2 regions of the Clostridium amazonense genome follow, and region 2 is predicted to be linked to the other one. Evidence: a T-box and tRNA genes for the amino acid it is inferred to sense, from the RefSeq annotation. Region 2 holds a T-box; the other holds one or more tRNA genes.
The links. The T-box of region 2 lies ahead of thrS (threonine--tRNA ligase). A T-box ahead of a tRNA ligase gene usually reads a tRNA of that ligase, here a tRNA-Thr.
Positions count from the first base shown of each region.

Region 1 (3,439 bases), on a different contig from region 2:
GTTCTTATTTCGAACTGTTCTCTAGAATCTTTGTATTTGTGAACTGCTCTTAATACTGTTATTACATCTTTTTCAGTTGGTAGTGGTACTGGACCAGCTACTTTAGCTCCTGTAGATTTAGCAGTTTCAACTATTCTCTCAGCTGATTGATCTAATATTGTGTGATCAAATGCTTTTAATCTGATTCTTATTTTTTGTTTTGACATTGTTTTCCCTCCTTTTCATCGCACGCTATACTTCTTACGCGCAACAGCGGATGTTCTGTAAACTGTACCGGGTGTTGCACCGTCTTTTAGACAATGCCTCGAACAGTAAAACTCCGTCGCCCAATTCATGATCAGGCATGCTCGGTGAAGAATTCCCCGGAAGTCCGGCAACCTCTTACCTCATCGCTGTTACCACTTTGCAACTTCTACATTATATCGTATTTAAGTTGCATTTACAAGTATTTTTTTAAATTTTATTTAATAGTTTTTATTACTAATTTTTAGTATACTAATAATTATTTTTTTTATTAATTAAGGAGAAGGGCGTCCCCTTCTCCTTAAAACCTAGGTATTATATTATCATGTATACACTCTTAAGTCAATTTTTTTTGACTTGAAATTATTGGTGTTATATTACTCTATTATAGAAGTAACAACTCCTGAACCTACTGTTCTTCCACCTTCTCTGATCGCGAATCTTAATCCCTCATCCATTGCTACTTGAGTTATTAATTCAACGTTCATGTCGATGTGATCTCCTGGCATTACCATTTCCATTCCTTCTGGTAATTTGATTGATCCTGTTACGTCAGTTGTTCTGAAGTAGAATTGTGGTCTGTATCCATCGAAGAATGGAGTGTGTCTTCCACCCTCTTCTTTTTTAAGTACGTATACTTGACCTACGAATTTTTTGTGTGGGTGTACTGAACCTGGTTTAGCTAGTACTTGACCTCTTTCGATGTCTGTTCTTTGTATTCCTCTTAATAATGCTCCGATGTTATCTCCAGCTTCTGCTTGATCAAGAAGTTTTCTGAACATCTCTACTCCTGTACATACAGTTTTTCTTTTCTCTTCGCTTAATCCAACGATTTCGATTTCTTCTCCAACTTTTAGAATTCCAGTTTCAACTCTTCCTGTTGCAACTGTTCCTCTTCCTGTTATTGTGAATACGTCCTCTACAGGCATTAAGAATGGTCTATCTGTTGCTCTTTCTGGTGTTGGAATATAGCTATCTATTTCCGCCATTAAGTTCATGATACATTCTGTTGCTGCTTCATCTGTTGGGTTTTCTAATGCTTTTAATGCTGATCCTGTTACTATTGGAATATCATCTCCTGGGAAGTCATATTCGCTTAATAACTCTCTTACTTCCATTTCTACTAATTCTAGTAATTCTGGATCGTCTACCATATCTGCTTTGTTTAAGAATACTACTATGTATTGTACTCCAACTCTTGATGCTAGTAGTATGTGCTCTCTTGTTTGAGGCATTGGACCATCTGCTGCTGATACAACTAAGATAGCTCCATCCATTTGTGCAGCTCCTGTTATCATGTTCTTAACATAGTCTGCGTGTCCTGGACAATCAACGTGTGCATAGTGTCTTGTATCTGTTTCATACTCAACGTGTGATGTATTGATTGTGATTCCTCTTTCTTTTTCTTCTGGTGCTTTATCTATTGCTGAATAATCAAACGCTTCTGCATAACCTTTGTTTGCTAGTACTGTTGTGATTGCAGCTGTTAATGTTGTTTTACCGTGGTCTACGTGTCCTATTGTTCCAATATTAACGTGGGGTTTAGTTCTTTCAAATTTTTCCTTTGCCATTTCTAATTCCTCCTTTTAATCTTTTATTGATAATATTTCTTCTATAAACTCATCCTGGTGTGTTGCTATCCTTAACGAGTTTGGAGCCCATAATCGGGATTGAACCGGTGACCTCCACCTTACCAAGGTGACGCTCTACCTACTGAGCTATATGGGCATTTATTCTTAATATTTTCAATAATTTCTTTTTAAATTTGCTGTATATCAGTTATTGATTATACAATATTCATATGCTGTTGTCAATCAGTCATCTTCTTTTATTCAAACATTTTTCTAACTTTCTTTTTACTCTTTGAAGAGCATTATCTATAGACTTAGCTTGCCTATCTAAATCGCATGCAATTTCTTGATAAGACTTGCCATCCAAGTATGACATTAGAACTTCCATTTCCAACTCTGACAACACTTCGCCTATTTCATTTTCTATATTTTCTATTTCTTCCTTACTTATAACCAATTCTTCTGGATCAGATATTTTAACACCTGAAATTATATCCATAAGTGTTCTTTCTGATTCTTCATCATATATAGGTTTATTTAGAGAGATATATGTGTTTAAAGGTATATGTTTTTGTCTTGTTGCAGTTTTAACCGCCGTTATAATCTGCCTTGTCACACACAATTCAGCAAATGCTTTAAAAGATGATAGTTTATCCTCTCTAAAATCTCTTATAGATTTAAATAGACCAATCATCCCTTCTTGATATATATCTTCCCTATCTGCTCCTATTAAAAAGTATGACTTAGCTTTGCCTCTTACAAAATTTTCATATTTTGATAACAAATACTCCAATGCTTGTTTATCCCCATTTCTAGCTAATTCCACTACTTCTTCATCAGTTTTTCCTGAAAATTGAGATTTAATTCCTTCTTCACAACCCCTTTTCTCCAACAGCATCCCCTCCAAAACAAATATGACCTCAAATTGAATTATACATTATTATCCAGTTGTGTCAAGTTTGATTATTTTCCACGTCTCATCTTCTCAAAAATCTCTAGAATGTCATTATCTAACATATCAGAAAATAAATTTCTATTTTCAGAATAATTTTTTTCATACTTTTTATTAATTTTTTTATCTATGTCAGTTACCTGATGATAGAATTCCAAAGAAGACACTCTATTAGCACCTCTTTGAAATGTAATTTGTTGTTCTATCGAATCAGACGTAACTACATATACTTCAAATTTTTTTCCTATCATATTCACTTTCTTTTCTATATACATATCGGCTGTTTCGCCCTCTTTAGTGAATATTACTGTAACCTTATCTCTTTTTTCTTTTTTCTCACATGCTCCTTTAACTAAATGCGCGTCATAAACAATTTCTATTTTGCACCCACAAAACGCTGCATAATTAAGCATTATATCAAGTAGTTTCGCCCTAGCCGATTCATAGCTATAGTCTTTAATATTTCTAAGTTCTGGCCAACTATTTATTACATTATATCCATCAACAAATATTCTTTTCACGTTTAACAACAAAAACTATTTTAGTTTTTGCTTTAACACCTCGTACATTAACATTCCGCCAGCAACAGAGGCATTTAAAGAAGTTATTTTACCAACCATAGGAATTTTAATTAATACATCACATTTTTCCTTTGTTAATTTTGATATTCCTC
Region 1 covers NZ_JBWKMH010000010.1:21,643-25,081, reverse strand. The annotation lists gene rpsJ (30S ribosomal protein S10) at 1-206, opposite strand, end outside; gene tuf (elongation factor Tu) at 621-1,814, opposite strand; tRNA gene AC07E4_RS04475 (tRNA-Thr) at 1,896-1,971, opposite strand; gene sigH (RNA polymerase sporulation sigma factor SigH) at 2,062-2,712, opposite strand; gene AC07E4_RS04465 (NYN domain-containing protein) at 2,778-3,287, opposite strand; gene rlmB (23S rRNA (guanosine(2251)-2'-O)-methyltransferase RlmB) at 3,303-3,439, opposite strand, start outside.
Region 1: it has a tRNA-Thr gene. The T-box ahead of thrS (threonine--tRNA ligase) is inferred to sense a tRNA for this amino acid. The anticodon was not compared.

Region 2 (3,439 bases):
TTCCCGCAAAGTGTTCTATTAAAATTCCTATAAATCTTTCAATACTTCCAAGAACAACTCTGTGAATAACTATAGGTCTATGTTTTTCTCCATCACTACCTATATAGCTAAGTTCAAATCTTTGAGGAAGTTGAAAATCTAATTGAATAGTTCCACATTGCCAAGTTCTTCCTAAACTATCTTCAAGATGAAAATCTATCTTAGGTCCATAAAAAGCACCATCACCTTCATTTATTTTATACTCAATCTTTTCTTCGTTTAATGCTTCACTTAAAGAAGCCTCTGCAAGATTCCATTCTTTATCACTACCCATAGAATTTTCAGGTCTTGTTGAAAGTTCCACATTATATTTAAATCCAAACTGAGAATAAACTTTATCAATAAGTCTTATAACATCTTTAATTTCTGACTTTATTTGTTCAGGCAACATAAATATATGTGCATCATCTTGTGTAAAAGCTCTAACCCTCATAAGTCCATGAAGTGCACCTGAAAGCTCATGTCTATGAACTCTTCCAAGTTCAGCAACTCTCAATGGTAAATCTCTATATGAATGTGATTCAGATTTATAAACAAGCATTCCCCCTGGACAATTCATAGGTTTTAATGCAAATTCTTCATCATCTATTTTAGAAGTATACATATTTTCTTTATAATGATACCAATGTCCTGAAGTTTCCCAAAGTTTTTTATTAAGCATTATAGGTGTTTCTATTTCAACATAATTATTTTCCTTGTGAACTTGTCTCCAAAAATCTATTAAAGTATTTTTTAAAACAACACCATTTGGTAAGAAAAATGGAAATCCTGGGCCTTCATCCATAACTGTAAATATTTTAAGTTCTTTTCCAAGTTTTCTATGATCTCTTTTTTTAGCTTCTTCTAAATTTTTTAAATATTTTTCTAATGATTTTTTATCTTCAAATGCAGTACCATAAATTCTTTGTAGCATTTTATTTTTTTCGCTACCTCTCCAATAGGCTCCTGCCACACTTAAAAGTTTAAATGCTTTTATATATTTTGTTGAAGGTATATGCGGTCCTCTACAAAGATCAATAAAATCTCCTTGTTTATATAAAGATATATTTTGACCTTCTTCTAAATCTTCTATAAGCTCTATTTTATATGGTTCTACTTTGTTTCTCATAAGATTTAATGCTTCTTCCCTTGAAACATCAATTCTTTCAAATTTTAAATCTTCATCTATTATTTTGTTCATTTCTAATTCTATTTTTTCTAAATCTTCTTCTGAAAAAGTTTCATTTGCATCAAAATCATAATAAAATCCATTAGCTATGGAAGGTCCTATGGCTAATTTTGCATCATTATAAAGTCTTTTCACAGCTTGTGCCATAACATGAGTTGTTGAATGTCTTAAAACATCAATTGCTTCTTCATCTTCATAAGTTAAAATTTCAACTTTATCGTCATTTTTTAATAAATAACTTAAATCAACTAATATTTCATTTACTCTTCCCACTATAGCATTCTTTGCAAGCTTATTACTGATTGACTTTGCAAGATCGTATATACTCATATTTTCTTCTATTTCTTTTATTGAATTATCTTTAAGTTTTATATTAATATTTTTCATAAAATTCTCCTCCAATATACTATTTTTTTAAATTACTTTAATTTTAAAATTCACATTTCTTTGTTGATTATGAATTTTCTTTTCACAATATTATTTATTTCATTCCATATATTTTAAAACATTATATTAAAAACTAGGTTTTATTTAACTTTTTAAAATTAAATCATATAGGGTTCAAATTTTAAATAACACATTTATAAGTTGAATTTTTTTCTTTCATCAAGAAACAGGAATTATTTAAATTAGTATTTATTTAAAAATTGATTTAGAAATTTTTATGAATAACGTTTTAAATAATTACTGTTCCTTTATTAACATTATTCTCATTTGATATTTGAATAATTTCATTTTTCAGCTTGGAACCCCATATAAAATTCCAAATTTGAGTATAAAAAAAACATCCATCCCGATCTTGGGACGAATGTTACACTTCGTGGTTCCACCCAAATTGAATTTTAAATTCAATTCTTCTCATCTTAATAACGGCATCTAACCGATGGCATTTCACTAAACAGTTACTAAACCATAGCTCCAGGGTAGTTTTCTTATAGACATATTTAGAAATACTCTCAGCTAATAATATTTCCTCTCTTTAAACTGTACTCTACAATACTCTTCCTATCATAGCATATTTAATCTTAAATTTAATAAATCTTTGTGCACAAAGTTAAGTATAGATAAATCGCAATTACTCATCTATATTTTTAGTTATATTACCATAATAAAATTAATTTGTAAATATGTTACCGCATTTTTTTATAAAAATTTAGCTATTTTCTAAAATTTTTTTACATTTTTATAGTTTTCTAAGCTAAAGTTTTAATTTATACATTTATCATTTAATAATCTTAAATTTGTATTTAATTTCTAGTTTTTTATTTGAAACCAGTTGAAAATTTAAAAGTAATATATTTAAATGTCGCTAGGCAAGAATGAATTCTCGCCTACAAATGTTGGGACTTTTAATATCAAATTCTAATTTCCTTCGTAGCTAAGGTTTTAGTCTTGGCGGTAATGTATCCTTGCTAAATTTTATTAGTTTTATCTTTAAATATACTAATCAACAAGAGGGACAGACATATCATAGGCTAATTATCTTTTTATAATTAATAACCATTTTAAGAGATATATTTATCACGACAAGTAGAGTCAGTCCCTAACAGATTACAAATTGAAAATAATATGTACAAGTAACGTTTTGCAAGAATGAATTCTCGCCTACATAGATTGATACAATTTCGCCTTTTTCCCTCGTAGCTGAGGTTTTAACCTTGGCTATCTTTGATTTGAATTTAAATATTTCTAGTAAAAATTAAATTTTCATCATTACTTAATTCTACGTTTAAAACATATTCATCTTCATTAAATTTTTTTATTTCATTTAGTTTATCTATTTTATTTTGAATAATATATCTAGTCATTTTGCCTCTTGCTTTTTTAGAATACATACTTATAGATTTTAATTTTCCATTTTTATTTTCTTTAAAATCAATATTTATAACTTTAAACTTACTATTTATTTCTTTTAAGTTTAAAGCTTTACTATATTCACTAGATGCTAAATTAATTAAAATTTTATCTCCACTGCTTTTACCTATGTCATCTATTATGTACTCTGTTAGTGATTCTCTCCAATAGCCATATAAATTATCAGCTACATTACTTTTAAGTTTTGTACCCATTTCTAATCTATATTCCTTAATCTTATCTAAAGGTCTAATTATTCCATATAGTCCTGATAATATTCTCAAATTATCTTGTGAAAAATCAATATCTTCCCCTTTTAAATTATCAGCTTCTAATCCCTTATATAGTTCTCCATTAAAAGCTAGTATTCCATACATT
Region 2 covers NZ_JBWKMH010000023.1:223,582-227,020, reverse strand. The annotation lists gene thrS (threonine--tRNA ligase) at 1-1,594, opposite strand, end outside; T-box leader at 2,005-2,228, opposite strand; gene AC07E4_RS09205 (YaaA family protein) at 2,887-3,439, opposite strand, start outside.